2 regions of the Pseudohongiella spirulinae genome follow, and region 2 is predicted to be linked to the other one. Evidence: predicted binding sites of a transcription regulator. Region 2 holds the regulator's gene; the other holds the start of a gene.

Region 1 (7,503 bases), 360 kb from region 2:
GTTACCGCTGGATACAGTCTCGGCAAACAGGTTACCGCCCAGCGCCTGCAAGCCGGACGGATTAATGAAATCCACCAGGTTCAGGTTGCCAATAGTAACTGTGTCGGGCTGGTTGGCCAGTTTGACCGAGACCACACCATCATCACCAATAGTGACTGTCTGTGCGTCTTGAGGAATTGTCAGTCCGGGGTTCAGCAAATGGCCCTGCGGGGTCACCATTTCACCGTTGGCATTGATCATGAACTGACCATCGCGCGTATAGGCCGAAGTTCCATCAGGCATGACAATTTCAAAAAAACCACGACCATTGATACCAATATCCAATGCTTCGCCAGTGGTCTGCAACGCACCCTGGTTAAACAGCTTCTGGGAGGCAGTGACGCGCACGCCGGTACCGATCTGCATACCCGACGGCAGCTCCGTGTTCTGCGTGGAGTTGGCACCGGGCTGACGCTGGATCTGGTACAGCAGATCTTCAAACACCACACGATCTTTTTTGAAACCGGTAGTAGCAACATTGGCCAGATTGTTGGAGATAGCCGCCAGGCGAGTGTCCTGGGCGCTCAAACCGGTTTTTGAAACATACAGTGCTGCGTGCATATCAGCGACTCCTGAAAGATTCTGTTAACTCGTTATTGGATTTGCAAAAGCCGTGCCGATGCTTCGGAATTTTCCTGCACGGTCTGAATAAATTTCACATTCATCTCGTAGGAACGGGCCAGACTCATCATTTCCACCATGGAATCCACCACATTGACGTTACTGCTTTCCAGGTAGCCAGAGACCAGTTGTACATTGGCATCAGCCAGCGAATCCGCGCCATCTCTGCGTCGCAGCAGGCCGTCGGTGCCTTTGATCAAGTCCTGCGGCTCTGGATTAACCAGCTTGATGCGATCGATCGCCGCCAGTACTTCAGCGCCCTGCCCCAGCTCACGGACAGACACGGTGCCATCTTCGCCAAACTCAACGGTCTCGAAAGGTGGCAACACCACAGGGCCATTATTGCCGAGTACCGGCAAACCGCTGCCGGTCACCAGCTCACCAAACACGGTCAGCTCAAGATCGCCGGCGCGGGTGTAGGCTTCCGAACCATCCGGGGCCTGCACGGCAATAAAACCTTCTCCGCGCACGGCCATATCCAGCTCATTGCCGGTTTGCTGCAACTGGCCACGTGCAAAGTCGGTGCCGGGGTTTTCAGTCATGCTGTAAACCCGCGATGGCATGCCCTGTCCGTAAACCGCCATGGAACGCGCCTGTGCCAGATCTGCCTGAAAGCCGGTAGTGCTGGCATTGGCAAGGTTATTGGCGTGTACCGTTTGCGCGCGCATGGTCTGCGAGGCTCCGGTCATACTGATGTAAAGTGCTTTATCCATGATGGTCTCCGGTCAGGCTGACTAACTGGCTTACAGGTTGATAATGGTCTGCGTGGAATCGTCCGTGGCCGAGATGATCTGCGCGGCGGCCTGATAGTTGCGCTGCGAAATAATCAGTTGCACCAGCTCAGTGGGCAGATCGACGTTGGAGTCTTCCAGGGCACCGGACTGAATGGCACCGAGACCTGCAGTACCAGCACCGGAAATAGAAGCCGCACCGGATTCACTGGTTTCGGCAAACTTTGATCCGCCCAGGTTGGCCAGGCCGCTTGGGTTAGCGAAGTTAGCCAGAGCTACCTCACCCAGCACACGGGACTGTCCGTTGGAGAAGCGCGCAGAAACCAGGCCACGAGTGTTCACCTCAAGACCTGTTAGCTGTCCTTTGGCGAAACCATCCTGATCGTTATTCTGTACGGAGAAGTCGCCACCGAAGGCCGTCATTCCTGACAGGTCGATACGGAAGTTTGAGTTATTGAGTTGCTCCCCCACGTTGGGGTCACCCGGAACCGGACCGGCACCGATTCGACGGCCAGCCGAGTCCACCGGGAACCAGTTGGTAATATCAATAGGGGTCTGGTTAGGATCATATCGACCAGTTTCATCAAACCGCAGATCGTAACGGGCCGGCACAGGCAGGCCATCTTCTGAGTTAGGATCAAAACCAATATTTCGTCCATCAATCTCGAAGTAAACACTCCACAGGTTAGTGTCTCCGGTATCATCGGGACGCTCTTTGACAAAGTACATGGCCAGTGAGTGTGGTGTACCAACAGTGTCGTAAATGGTGATAGCGGTTGAACGGTAATAGGTGTCAGGATTTTTGGAATCGAACTGATTGGTCTCGAATGCAACTCCCAACAAACCTTCAGGCTGAGAGATATCACCAAATATGCTTGCTTCTACGCCGGTCGGTGCCGGGTCGCCATTGTCCATTTCCGCATCAGTCGGCAGTTTGAACTCAACATTCTCTTCAAGTCTGAACTGCACGATACCGCCAATGACCAGCGTCTCGCCTGAACTCAAATCGATATTCTCAGCTGCGCCAAGAGGAGTAAACAATCCAGTATCAGGTTGGCGCTTGGAGGTTATCAGGTTAAGCGTACCGTTACCGCCCACTCCTCCGGTAATCACCAGATCAGCGCCCGTTGTGTGCGTAATTTCAACAGTTTCCACACCACCATTATCTATAACTTTCGCGGACAGATTACCAAAACCCGCATTGATCTGATCGGCCAGTTGTTGCTGATAACTGGTGTTTGAGGGCGGGCCAAGTTTAGTTTCATCCAGCGTGTAGGCGATGCCATTGACCGTGAAGCTTGGGTTGCTGCCAGCTGCGGCATTAATACCACTGACATACCCGACTGTTTTACCTGTGGCAGAAACACCTGTAGCACCTGCAAAAATTTGTGCAACCGCGTTGGCGCTGGCATTCGCAGGTACTTCCAACACCTGAAATTGACGGTCAGCGCCAATAACTTTAATAGCTGTTGCTTCATAGCCATTTCGCACCGGGTCACCCGCTGCAATCCTTTGCACATTGGTGGCATCACCATTTTTGGAAACATAGTTAGAACCGATAATGGTTGACGGTTGTGCAGCTGCGTCCAGGTTGATGGTCGTTTCTACAAAAGTTGTCGGACGCGGCTGAATCTCACCAGTCGTTACCCGCAGATCAGACAGAGGACCACCACCGGTCGCCTGGCCAGAGTCTGACGGTGCGAACCCTTGCAGGCGCTCGCCGTCGCTGTTGACTACGAAACCATCTTTGTCCGTACCAAACGCACCGGCACGGGAGTAGGCAATACCTGACTCACCCTGCAGGATGAAAAAGCCTTCACCGTTAATCGCCAGATCCAGCGTATTGTCAGTAAAACTGATATTGCCCTGCACAAAGCTCTGTTTGATTTCCTGCAAGGAAACACCACTGCCCTGCTGGGTGCCGCCGCCGCCAAGTACCGAGGCCGCATAAACGTCACCAAAAACTGATTTTGCCGCCTTAAAGCCGTTGGTACCGGCGTTGGCGATGTTGTTACCGGTTACGTTGATTTCCTGCTGCGCCGCATTCAGGGCACTCAAACCAATGTTAAAACTCATCTGACACCTCGTATTTTATGATCGATCAGTTAGTTAATCTGGATGACGTCTGACATAGACACGGAACCCACACCTGCCAGGTTGAGTGTCAGATTGCCGGATTTTTCGATAGTCACGCTGTTGACGTTGGCGCTCAGGTAGGTCGGCACGACTTCGGTCACGCCGCCAATATTGGCACTGAGTTCAAAGCGGTATTCGCCTGGCGGATAGCGCTGGTCGTTAGCATCGGTGCCAGTCCAGTAGAATTCCTGTTTGCCGGCTTCCTGCGGACCCAATGCAAATTTATCCACCACAGTGCCGCTGTTGTCATAGACAGTCAGATTGGCTGACTGCGCCGCCGTTGCAAAGTCAGCCAGCACACTCACCGCACCTGAGTCGGTCAGCATGGTGACTTCACTCTGAACGTGAACCGGGCGACCAACCAGAGAAGTCGCCTGCAAATGCTGCGTGGATTGGAAAGCGGATGAAAACTGCTCAAAACTCTGGGTAATCTTCTGTGACTCTTCCAGCTGGGAAAACTGTGCCAGTTGTGCCACAAACTCGCCGTTATCCTGCGGACTGGTCGGGTCCTGATTTTCAAGCTGGGCAATCAGCAGTTTCAGGAACTCATCGCGGCCCAGCTCCTGGCTGGGTGTATCCTTCTTTTCTGGTAACGCGTAGTCACCCAGCACCCTGCTCAGTGCATTGTTGTTATTGACGTCCATCATGCGCTCCTTACGCCTGGCCTAATGTCATGACCCGCTGCATCATGGTGCGTGCGGCCGTCATCACATCAACATTCATCTGAAAGGATCGCGAGGAAGAAATCATATTGGTCATCTCTTCGACGATATCCACATTCGGGTAGTACACATAACCCTCCTCATTCGCCATGGGATTGCCTGGCTCATAACGCGGCTGCAACGGACGGCTGTCCTCTACGATACCCGCTACACGAACGCCAACGGCTGACTGCTGAAGATTGCTATCAGCAAACACATCCTGCATGGCCGCGTTCATCATGGGTGCAAAAACGGCATGGCGAGCACGGTAAGTTTGATCGGCACTGCTGGCCGCGCTGTTGGCATTGGCCATATTGCTGGCGGTGGTATTCAGGCGCAGCGACTGGGCGCTCATGCCGGAGCCGGCAATATCAAAAATCTGCATCAGACTCATGCTTATTCTCCTTTCAGGGCTTTCTGCAAGCCGGTGAATTTGCTGTTCAGAAACTGGAAGGTGGCCTGATACTCCAGCGCGTTGCGGGCAAACTCGGCATTTTCCACTTGCTCGTCAACGGTATTACCGTCCAGGGAAGGCTGTGCGGGAACCCGATACAGGATTTCAGGTGAACTGGCTTCAGCAGAGCCACTCAGATGGCGCTGATGGGTGCGCTCCATGCCGATCGCACGGCTTTGACCGTTGGCCTGCGCCAGCATGGCAGCAAAATCAATATCGCGCGCCTTGTATCCGGGCGTGTTGGCATTGGCTATGTTATTGGCCAATAAAGCCGTACGCTGCGTTCGCAGAACCAGTGCCTGTTCGTGTATACCCAGGGCATTAGAGAAGTTGATGGCCATTAATTTTTTCCTGTCTGATCATTGTCGATTAGCGTTGACAACAACAGAACAGCAAAAGCCATGCCATAATATTTTTAACTTTAAATACAGATAGTTAGGCTGGTAAATACATATCAGCGGCAAGCATTTGCCACCTTCATGCTGTCAATCAGCGGCAATTGGGGGGATGAGAGTGAGCAAGCGGCAAGACCTGGCCGGACGGCTATAGCTGTTCTCAGGATTTGTAGACGCTGGTATTAACGCCCACCCGCTCCAGCGCATATTGACTCGCCAGCGCCGCCGGCAGCGACTCCGATGCACCCAGAATCAGGTAGGAGGCCGGATTGAGTGACTGCTGCATGCGATTGAGAATATCCAACTTGAGATCAGCAGCAAAATAGATCAACACATTCCGGCAGAAGATGATATCGAAGCGTCCGATGCCGGCATAGCTGTCCTGCAGGTTCAACTGCCGGAAGCTGACCCGGTTCACGATGTGGGGTTTCAAGTGAAAGCGCGCCCCGGCCTTCTCTTCAAAAAAAAGCCTACGCCGCTCCGCACTCAACCCCCGGCTGACGCTCAGACTGTCATATTCAGCCTGTCGGGCGCTGTTGAGCACTGTCATGGAAATGTCTGTGGCAATAATTTCTGGTTCACGACGTAACTGGCCCGGGTGTCGCGCTTTGAATTCATCAATAATCATGCTGATGGAGTATGGCTCCTGACCAGAGGAGCAGGCAGCCGACCAGATACGGATATGCGGCCGTTTCTCGATCGTGACCAGTCGCGGCAGCAAAACATCGCGCAGTGCCTCGAAGGGAGAACTATCCCGGAACCAGAAGGTTTCATTAGTAGTCATGGCATCAATGACTTTTTCTTTCAGGCCATGAGGGCGGTTCTGATTAATACTGCTTACTAATGCAGCGAGGGACTGAAACTGATATTCCTCCATAATGCGCCGCATGCGGTTGGCAACAAGGTATTGTTTATTGTCTCCCAGAACGATACCGCAGGCCTGACTCAGAAAGGCCCTGAAGGCCTGATAATCAGAGTCGGCAATCGATTGCCACGCGTCGTTTACCATAGTCATCAGGCAGCGGCTTGGCGCAATTCCAACTGTTTCAGAACCCGCTTGGCAAGCTCGTCCGGATGGAATTTAGCCAGAAAATCGTCGGCTCCTACTTTTTCGACCATGGCCTGATTGAAGACACCGCTCAACGAAGTATGCAGCATGACATGCAAGTTTGTCATAGCCGGATCATTTTTGATGGAGGCTGTCAGTGTGTAGCCGTCCATTTCCGGCATTTCGATATCAGAGATGACCAGAATGTATTTATCCAACGGACTCTGCCCGTCGGCAATCATGCCTTTCAAGTGCTTCAAGGCTTGTTTGCCATCGTTCAGCACAACGGTCTCAAATCCCAGCGACTGACAACATTTACGAATCTGGGCACGCGCCACACTGGAATCATCAACGATCAAGACCGTATTCAGTGCGTCTTCCCGCTTGCCACTGCTGACCAGTGCCTCGCTAAGACTCGCTGACGCCGGAGAGACTTCTGCCAGGATGCGCTCTACATCCAGGATCTCAACCAGTTTGTTATCAACTTCCGTCACTGCCGTCAGGTAATGTTCGCGGCCTGAGCCTTTGGGCGGAGAGTGGATGGCTTCCCAGTTCAGGTTGACAATGCGATCAACCCCCTTCACCAGAAAACCCTGCACGGTATTGTTGTATTCAGTGATGATAATAAAACACTTGGCGATGTCATCCAGTGGCCGGCCACCGGTGGCTGCGCTCAGATCAAGAATGGAAATAGTGCGGCCACGAATATAAGCAACACCGCGCACAACCCGGTTGCTGTGAGGCAGCACACTCAGGCTGGGACATGGCAATACCTCTTTGACTTTAAAGACATTAATGCCATACACCTGGCTGCCATTGAGCCGGAACATCAATAGCTCCAGGCGGTTCTGACCCACCAGTTGAGTGCGCTGATTGACGCTATCGAGTACCCCAGCCATGTCTAACTCCCGCAAAATAACAGTTCTCTTGCTGCGGTTATCGTCCAATTTTCCGATTTCATAAGTATAAATTGCAATAAACACTCAATTTTGAGTGCGATTATCGGCACGCCATTTGCATATCCTACGCAGGTAGTACAACACATCTTCGAGTTTCATGAATTCGTCGGCCTTGCCGCCGTTTTTCGACAGAAATTTAACGCTTATGAAGCCAACAATCTCGTTTCCAGTAAAACAACGTCATAAAATTGACTGTCTGCGACTCCGTTCATGGCTGGTATCACTCACGCTTGTACTACTGACAGGGAATTGCTGGACACAGATTACAGCGCAGACCTTGGTCAGTGATAGCGCCCAGGCCATGCAGCAAGCCGCCATGCAGGCATTGGAAGAGCATTGGCAGGGCAGCACGGATCGCATTGAAATACAAATGTCCACCATAGATGCACGTCTGCAGATTCCTGTGTGTGGTATGCCGC
Region 2 (7,503 bases):
CTCTGGGCCAGGCCCCAACAGCCAGCACCACAGTGGCGCTGGTGCTGGGAGACGCGTTGGCCATGGCTCTACTGGAAGCCAAAGGCTTCACTCAGGAAGATTTTGCCTTCTCACACCCCGGCGGCCGCCTGGGCAGACGCTTACTTCTAAAAGTAAAAGACATCATGAAGGGCGGCGATCTGATCCCGCGTACTTCAACCAGCACCTTGCTTAAAGACGCCCTGTTCGAAATCAGCAGCAAGGGTCTCGGCATGACAACTGTTGTAAACGAACGCGGCCAGCTATGCGGCGTTTTCACCGATGGCGACCTGCGTCGCGCACTGGATGCCGGCAAAGACATTCGCACAACACAACTGGCGGATGTCATGTCGCCCAACTTCAAGTCCGTGAACCAGGACGCCATGGCAGTCGAAGCGGCTCGCTTGATGGAAGATTATCGTATTTACACACTGGTCGTACTTGATCAGCAACAGCAGCTGGCGGGCATCATCCGCATGCATGACCTGCTGCAAGCCAACGTAGTTTAAGGATCCGGCATGCAATATACAGGCGATAAGCAGACGCTCGACCAACGTGCCAAAAATATCAGGTTGCTGGTGCTGGATGTTGATGGCGTGCTCACCGACGGTCAACTGTACTTCAGCGAACAGGGCGAAAGCCTGAAGGCGTTTAACACCCTGGACGGACACGGTATCAAACTGCTGCAGGCTAATGGCATACAGGTCGCCATAATCTCCGGACGCCGCTCTGCAGCTCTGGAACGGCGTGCCACTGCACTTGGAATCACATTGCTTTGGCAGGGACGGGAAGACAAGCTGAATGCTCTGCAGGAGCTGCTGCAAAACGCGCCGTATGCACCGCATGAAATTGCCTGTGTAGGGGATGACCTGCCGGACCTGCCGATAATGCTGGCCAGCGCCCTGGCAATCACAGTACCCAATGCCCATGCCAGTCTGCGGCAATATGCGTCACTTTGTACAGAGCGCCCGGGCGGGCAGGGAGCGGTGCGCGAAGTAGCCGACTATCTGTTACAGTCACAGGGAAAATACCAGGACATTCTGGACAGCTACACGTCGTGAGCACCCTATGAATCTGAAAGACCTGGCAGGCCGCAAACTAAGCACCATCCGCCTGAGGAACTGGCTGCTGGCACTCGCTCCGGCGGTGATTATCGCCTGGGTAATCACCGGTCGACTTGGAGTTTCAACAACCGACGAACCCGACACGCCAATGGAAATCGCCGGACAAACACCTTACGAAGCCTTTGGCCGCGGCATCCGGAGCCATATTTTCGACGCCAGTGGTGAACTGACTTACGAGATCAGTGCCGAGTCTCAGCGCATGTATCCCGATCAAGTTTCTGAATTGGATATACCCATCATCAGAATGTATGAAGCCAATCAGGAGCGCTGGAATATCTCAGCATTATCAGGCAGAATTCGTGCCACTTCCGGGGGCAGCATACAGCAGCTGGAACTTGAACAGGGTGTGCAGATCCGCCATGAACTGAATGGCACGGACAGCGTTCGCCTGACAACTGACTGGATTGTTGTAGACGCCGACACTCAGCGCCTTCACACAGATGCCGTGGTCAATGTTTCTGGCAGCAGTATTACACAACAGGCGGTTGGCATGCGTGCTGACCTGTCATCAGATTCACTGGAATTTTTATCAAATGTTAATGGCCGCTTCTCTAACATCAGCCCGCCGTAAACCAGTCTTGCTGACTGCGCTGCACTGCCTGCTGAGTCTTTGCTGTCTGCTCATTCCGGCGGCCGGCCTGTCGGCCGTTGCCCCCTCTGACAGCACTGAGGACATTCTTTACAGTGCCGATGGCGGCGGCAGCATTGAAACAGTTGGCAACGTCAGAACCACTACACTACGCGGCAATGTTCGCATTCAACAGGGGCTGATTGTCATATTCGGTGATACCGCCACCCTGGAGCAGGACGTCAGCAGCGGCGACCTGATTCGCGTCACAGTGGAAGGTGAACCCGCCCGATTTGTACGCAATGCAGAAGACAGCGCGGAAACCATCAATGGCTCCAGCACAAGAATTGTGTATTACAACCAGACAGATACTCAGAGTAACAGCCAGGTCCTGCTGTCCGTGGTCGAATTCCAGGGCCAGGCCAGCTTTACCCGTGGCCGCACGGCGCTGGAGTGCTCCCAAATCAAACACATTGTTGAAACCGGCGCGACTGACTCACCCGGCCCTTGCTCCGGCGTGCTGGCGCCCATTGAATAATGGATATTCTGAACGCTTTTAATCTGGCCAAATCTTACAAAGGCCGCCAGGTCGTCCGCGACGTCTCCATGTCTGTGCGAAGCGGCGAAATCGTTGGCCTGCTGGGCCCCAACGGAGCCGGTAAAACTACCTGTTTCTACATGATTGTCGGTCTGGTTAATGCCGATAGGGGCCGCATTCTTATCAATGATGAAAACCTGACCGGTCTGCCAATTTTTGCGCGCGCGCGACTGGGACTTGGCTATCTGCCTCAGGATTCTTCGATCTTCCGCAACCTGTCGGTCGAAGACAATATCATGGCCATTCTGGAAACCCGCAACGACCTCGATAAAGCTGGCCGACAAGAGAAGCTCGACAGTCTGATTCAGGAGTTTCACATCAATCATATCCGCAAGAACAAGGGTATGAGCCTGTCAGGCGGTGAGCGTCGTCGCACAGAAATCGCCAGGGCTCTGGCAAATGACCCGCGCTTTATCTTGTTGGACGAACCTTTTGCTGGCGTAGATCCGATCTCTGTCAGCGATATCAAATCGATTATCGAACACCTGAAGCAGCGCGGCATTGGAGTACTGTTGACCGATCACAACGTCCGGGAAACTCTGGACATCTGCGACAAAGCCTACATCGTCAGCGAAGGCGGTATCATCGCTGAAGGCAGCTCAGAGCAGATCCTGGCCAATGAGAAGGTCCGGGAAGTCTATCTTGGCAAGAACTTTCACATTTAGATGGACCGCCGTGATCTTGCAAAAACATCACCAACTCGGCATGATGCTTGCTTTCAAATCCTCTGTGCCGGGCACCAGGTTTAAATGAAGTACTTGTCGCCATGAAAATTTCGCTACAGCTAAAACTTGGTCAGCAACTGACCATGACACCGCAGCTGCAGCAGGCTATCCGGCTACTGCAGTTATCAACACTGGACCTTCAGAACGAGATCCACGAAGCACTGGAATCCAATCCCATGCTGGAACTCGACGAGTCACAGGAAGCGCCAGAAAGTACCAACGACTCCTACGAAGAACGCGAACTGGCATTTGATAAGGCAACAGCCAAAGCCACAGAAGACACCTCTGAAGACAGCAGCGACTCCAAATGGGAAGACAGCATTCCGGAGCAGTTGTCCGTCGACACGCACTGGGACGACATCTACCAGAGCACCTACACAACCGGCGGCCCGGCATCTGACAGTGACGACAACGACTTTGAGTCTCGCGATTCCGCCTCAGAAACACTTCAGGATCACCTGAGCTGGCAGCTCAATCTGACCAATATGTCCGATATAGACCGGCTGATCGGCATGGCCATTATCGATGCCATTGACGCTAATGGTCAGCTGTCAGTCAGTGTGCAGTCTATTCTGGAAGGATTGCAGGGCGAACTGGAGGTCGACGAGGACGAAGTCATCGCGGTACTGCACCGCATCCAGCAATTCGATCCGGTGGGTGTTGCTTACCGCGATCTATCCGAGTGTCTGAGCATCCAGTTGCAACAGATTCCGGTTGCGGCCCGAACAGAGGCAATTGAACATGCCCTGGTGCTGGTCAAAGACCATCTGGACCTGCTTGGCAGCCGCGACTACGCACAGATCATGCGTCTGGCCCGACTGAAGGAACATGAACTGCGTGATGCAATTGCCATCATCGAAAAACTTAATCCGCGACCCGGCGCCGACATTGCGCCGGCCAATACCAATTATGTTATACCCGATGTCATTGTCACCAAAGACAAACGCAGTGGCCGCTGGCAGGTCGAACTAAACCCTGAAACAGCGCCCAGGTTGCGCATCAATGCCGACTACGCAGCACTGGTAAAACGCTCTGAAAACAGTGCAGACAACAATTACCTGAGAGACAATCTGCAGGAAGCCCGCTGGTTTCTGAAAAGCCTGCAGAGTCGCAATGAAACCCTGCTGAAAGTCGCCAGTCGAATTGTTGAGCATCAACAGGGTTTTCTGGAACATGGCGAAGAAGCCATGAAACCCCTGGTTCTGCACGATATCGCCGAAGCGGTTGAAATGCATGAGTCGACCATTTCCCGGGTCACCACACAAAAATATATGCACACGCCGCGCGGCATCTTCGAGCTTAAGTACTTTTTCTCCAGCCATGTCAGTACAGCTGCCGGGGGCGAATGTTCATCTACCGCCATACGTGCCCTGATCAAAAAGTTGGTTGCTTCAGAGAATACCCGCAAGCCGCTGAGTGACAGTAAAATTGCCAAACTGCTGGAAGAGCAGGGTATTAACGTAGCACGGCGGACAATTGCCAAGTATCGTGAATCACTGGCGATACCGCCCTCCAACGAGCGAAAACGCCTGGACTGAGACCAGTCCGATTGCCAGCAAAGAAGCAAGGCTCTAGAATGTCGTCTCCGGATAACAGGACCTATTCATGCAACTGACCAGTATTCTTACCCCGGAACGGGTTTTTTGTAATCTGCCCGGGGTCAGCAAAAAACGCTTTCTGACAACCATCAGCGAAAAGATCGCCAAGTCAGCACCGCAACTGTCCGCCGACTCCATTTACACAGCGCTGCTGGCACGGGAGCAACTTGGCAGCACGGGAATCGGCAACGGTATTGCTATCCCGCATTGCCGGGTCGCCGAGTGCGATGCGATCACCGGCACACTGGTCAAGCTGGAAGAAGGCATTGATTTTGACGCCGTCGACTCGCAACAGGTGGACCTGTTGTTCATTCTGATTGTACCGGCTGAAGAAACAGCAGAGCATCTCCGTGTGTTAAGCGCGCTGGCGCACCTGTTCCACCAGGAGGCTTTCTGCCAGGCTTTACGAGCCGCTGCAACAGACCAGGAACTTTACGACACCGCCATTCGATTCGATCAGCAAAGCAGCCAATAACCCTCGTCAGGCAGGTACGCGCGTGAAACTCTTGATAATCAGCGGTCGCTCCGGTTCAGGTAAAAGTACGGCGCTTAACATGCTGGAAGACAGTGGTTATTACTGTATCGATAATTTGCCGGCCAGCCTGTTGCCTGCCTTCATTCAGCGCATCAGCCATGAGCAGCAGGAATTGCCCCGCGTTGCCGTGAGTATTGATGCCCGCAACATTCCTGATGATCTTAAAAAAGTCCCTGATATCCTGCGAAACCTGCAGGAATCAAGCCTGAACCCGGAAGTGATTTTCCTGGATGCCAGCAGCCCGGTACTGATTCGCCGTTTCAGCGAAAGCCGTCGGCGCCACCCGCTTACTACCGACAGCATTGGACTGCGCGAGGCCATCAACAAAGAAAGGGAATTGCTGGAGCCCATAGCCACTCTGGCCGGATTGTCTATTGACACCAGTTCAATGTCAGTCCATCAATTGCGCGAACTGGTGCGCTCCCGAATACTGGAGAGAAAGAACGCCAGTCTGTCAGTGATGTTTGAGTCATTTGGATTCAAAAACGGCGTTCCGGTTGATGCCGATCTGGTGTTTGATGCACGCTGCCTGCCCAATCCGTACTGGGATGCCAGCCTGCGCCATCTCACGGGCAAGGATGCGGCCGTAGTGAGCTTTCTGAGCAGCCATCCCGATGTTGAGGCCATGCTGACGGATATCACCCAATATTTGCAACGCTGGCTGCCCAGCTACGAAGCCAGCAATCGCAGCTACATGACTGTCGCCATTGGTTGCACCGGCGGACAGCATCGCTCTGTCTATCTGTGCGAGCGCCTGTATGGTGAGTTCTCTGACAAAATAAGCAACCTGCAGCTTCTACATCGCGAATTAAGCCGGCCTGCGACCGGGAAAGTGCAACATGATTGAGTCAACCATTACTATTTGCAACAAGGCCGGCCTTCACGCGCGCGCCGCCTCCAAACTGGTCGGCATTGTTAATCAGTTCAACAGCAAAGTCTCCATTGGCACAGAAAAGCTGGTTGATGCGCACAGCATTCTTTCACTGATGATGCTGGCCGCCGGCAAAGGTACCGTTTTAAAAATCATCGTTGACGGCGATGACGAAGAGCAGGCACTGCTGGCTATCACAAAACTCGTTAATGACCGCTTCGATGAAGGCGAATAGGGCTCCGGCACAGAATGACTTCTCCCAACGATAAAAGCGCGGTCCTGCACGCGGACGATACCGCTGAAAGCAAGACCCGTCGCAAACAACGCATGACTGCCGTGCAAAAACTGGGTGAAGAGCTGCTGACCCTGAATGCGCGCCAGTTACAACAAATAGAGCTTCCTGAGTCGCTGCTGCAGGCATTAAAGGAATACCAGCGACTACCAAACAAAAATGAGGCGAAGCGCCGCCAGTTGCAGTTTATCGGCAAGGTCATGCGAGCGGCTGATCATGAAGCAATCGCCGAAGCGTTGCAAAAACTGCGAACGCCCAGTGCTCGCGAGGTGAGACGTAGTCAGGACATTGAACGTTGGGGGCAACGCCTGCTGAGCGCAGACAATGATGCCCTGGAGGCGTTTCTGGACAAGTGGCCGATGGCGCAGCGGCAGACGCTGCGACAACTGCAGCGCAACTACAGCACACTGTCAGATACGGCGAGCGAGCACATTGGTTCCGATGATCAACTCATGCGTGCACGACGCAAGCTGCTTGACTATGTTAAATCAGTCATCAACTGATGAGTCCTGAACAGACCTATCAGTGAGTCACGCAGCCATCTGTGCGACGGATCGCTGTCAGACTGTCGATGCCAGTACAGATGCATATCCAGAGCAGGCACTTCAAACGGCAATGGCCGTAAAAGCAAGGCGTACTGATCGGCCAGAAAGCGCGGTACGGTCAGCACCAGGTCTGTGCCACTGACGACTTCAGCCGCGACCCGATAGTGCTGAACCCGTAGTTGAATTTTGCGCTCTGCCTGGTGTTTCAGCAGCGCCATATCAACCTGCCCCAGGCCGCGTCGGCGACTGGACACATGGATATGGCTCATCGCCAGATAGGCGTCCAATGTCAGATTCTGGCCCGCCAATGGGTGATCAGGTCGCATGGCACACACATAGTTTTCTTTAATCAGGGACTGATGCGCAACCTGGGCGTCCTCAATCAACGGCACATCGACCGCAAAATCCAGCTCACCACGCGAGAGTTGTCGAACCAGTTCATGGCGTTTGGTGTAATAACTTTGCAGGGACAAACCTGGCGCATGAGTTTCAAAGTAGGGAAACAGTCGCGGCAATATCACCGCCTCCGCGAGATCTGTCATGCTGAAGCTATATGTGCGCTCTGCTGATCTGGGGTCAAACTCCTCGCGTTCCAGGACGCTGGCATTGAGCAGATTCAGTGCTGCCGA

The links. The regulator sigma-54, encoded in region 2, starts transcription at its own class of promoters, with help from an activator protein. The targets are predictions, from matches to a motif close to ANTGGCATNNANNTTGCTNT.
Region 1: the regulator sigma-54 is predicted to act here: its motif matches at 5,072-5,091, upstream of flgB (flagellar basal body rod protein FlgB).

What each region holds. Positions count from the first base shown of each region.
Region 1 is NZ_CP013189.1:2,183,048-2,190,550, forward strand. It holds gene flgG (flagellar basal-body rod protein FlgG) at 1-600, opposite strand, end outside; gene flgF (flagellar basal-body rod protein FlgF) at 633-1,373, opposite strand; gene PS2015_RS10080 (flagellar hook-basal body complex protein) at 1,404-3,467, opposite strand; gene PS2015_RS10085 (flagellar hook assembly protein FlgD) at 3,497-4,171, opposite strand; gene flgC (flagellar basal body rod protein FlgC) at 4,182-4,622, opposite strand; gene flgB (flagellar basal body rod protein FlgB) at 4,625-5,023, opposite strand; gene PS2015_RS10100 (CheR family methyltransferase) at 5,238-6,092, opposite strand; gene PS2015_RS10105 (chemotaxis protein CheV) at 6,092-7,024, opposite strand; gene flgA (flagellar basal body P-ring formation chaperone FlgA) at 7,230-7,503, shown strand, end outside.
Region 2 is NZ_CP013189.1:2,542,303-2,549,805, forward strand. It holds gene PS2015_RS11685 (KpsF/GutQ family sugar-phosphate isomerase) at 1-527, shown strand, start outside; gene PS2015_RS11690 (KdsC family phosphatase) at 537-1,079, shown strand; gene lptC (LPS export ABC transporter periplasmic protein LptC) at 1,087-1,713, shown strand; gene PS2015_RS11700 (LptA/OstA family protein) at 1,676-2,248, shown strand; gene lptB (LPS export ABC transporter ATP-binding protein) at 2,248-2,973, shown strand; gene PS2015_RS11710 (RNA polymerase factor sigma-54) at 3,075-4,571, shown strand; gene ptsN (PTS IIA-like nitrogen regulatory protein PtsN) at 4,639-5,106, shown strand; gene rapZ (RNase adapter RapZ) at 5,129-6,013, shown strand; gene PS2015_RS11725 (HPr family phosphocarrier protein) at 6,006-6,272, shown strand; gene yjgA (ribosome biogenesis factor YjgA) at 6,287-6,832, shown strand; gene PS2015_RS11735 (LysR family transcriptional regulator) at 6,808-7,503, opposite strand, start outside.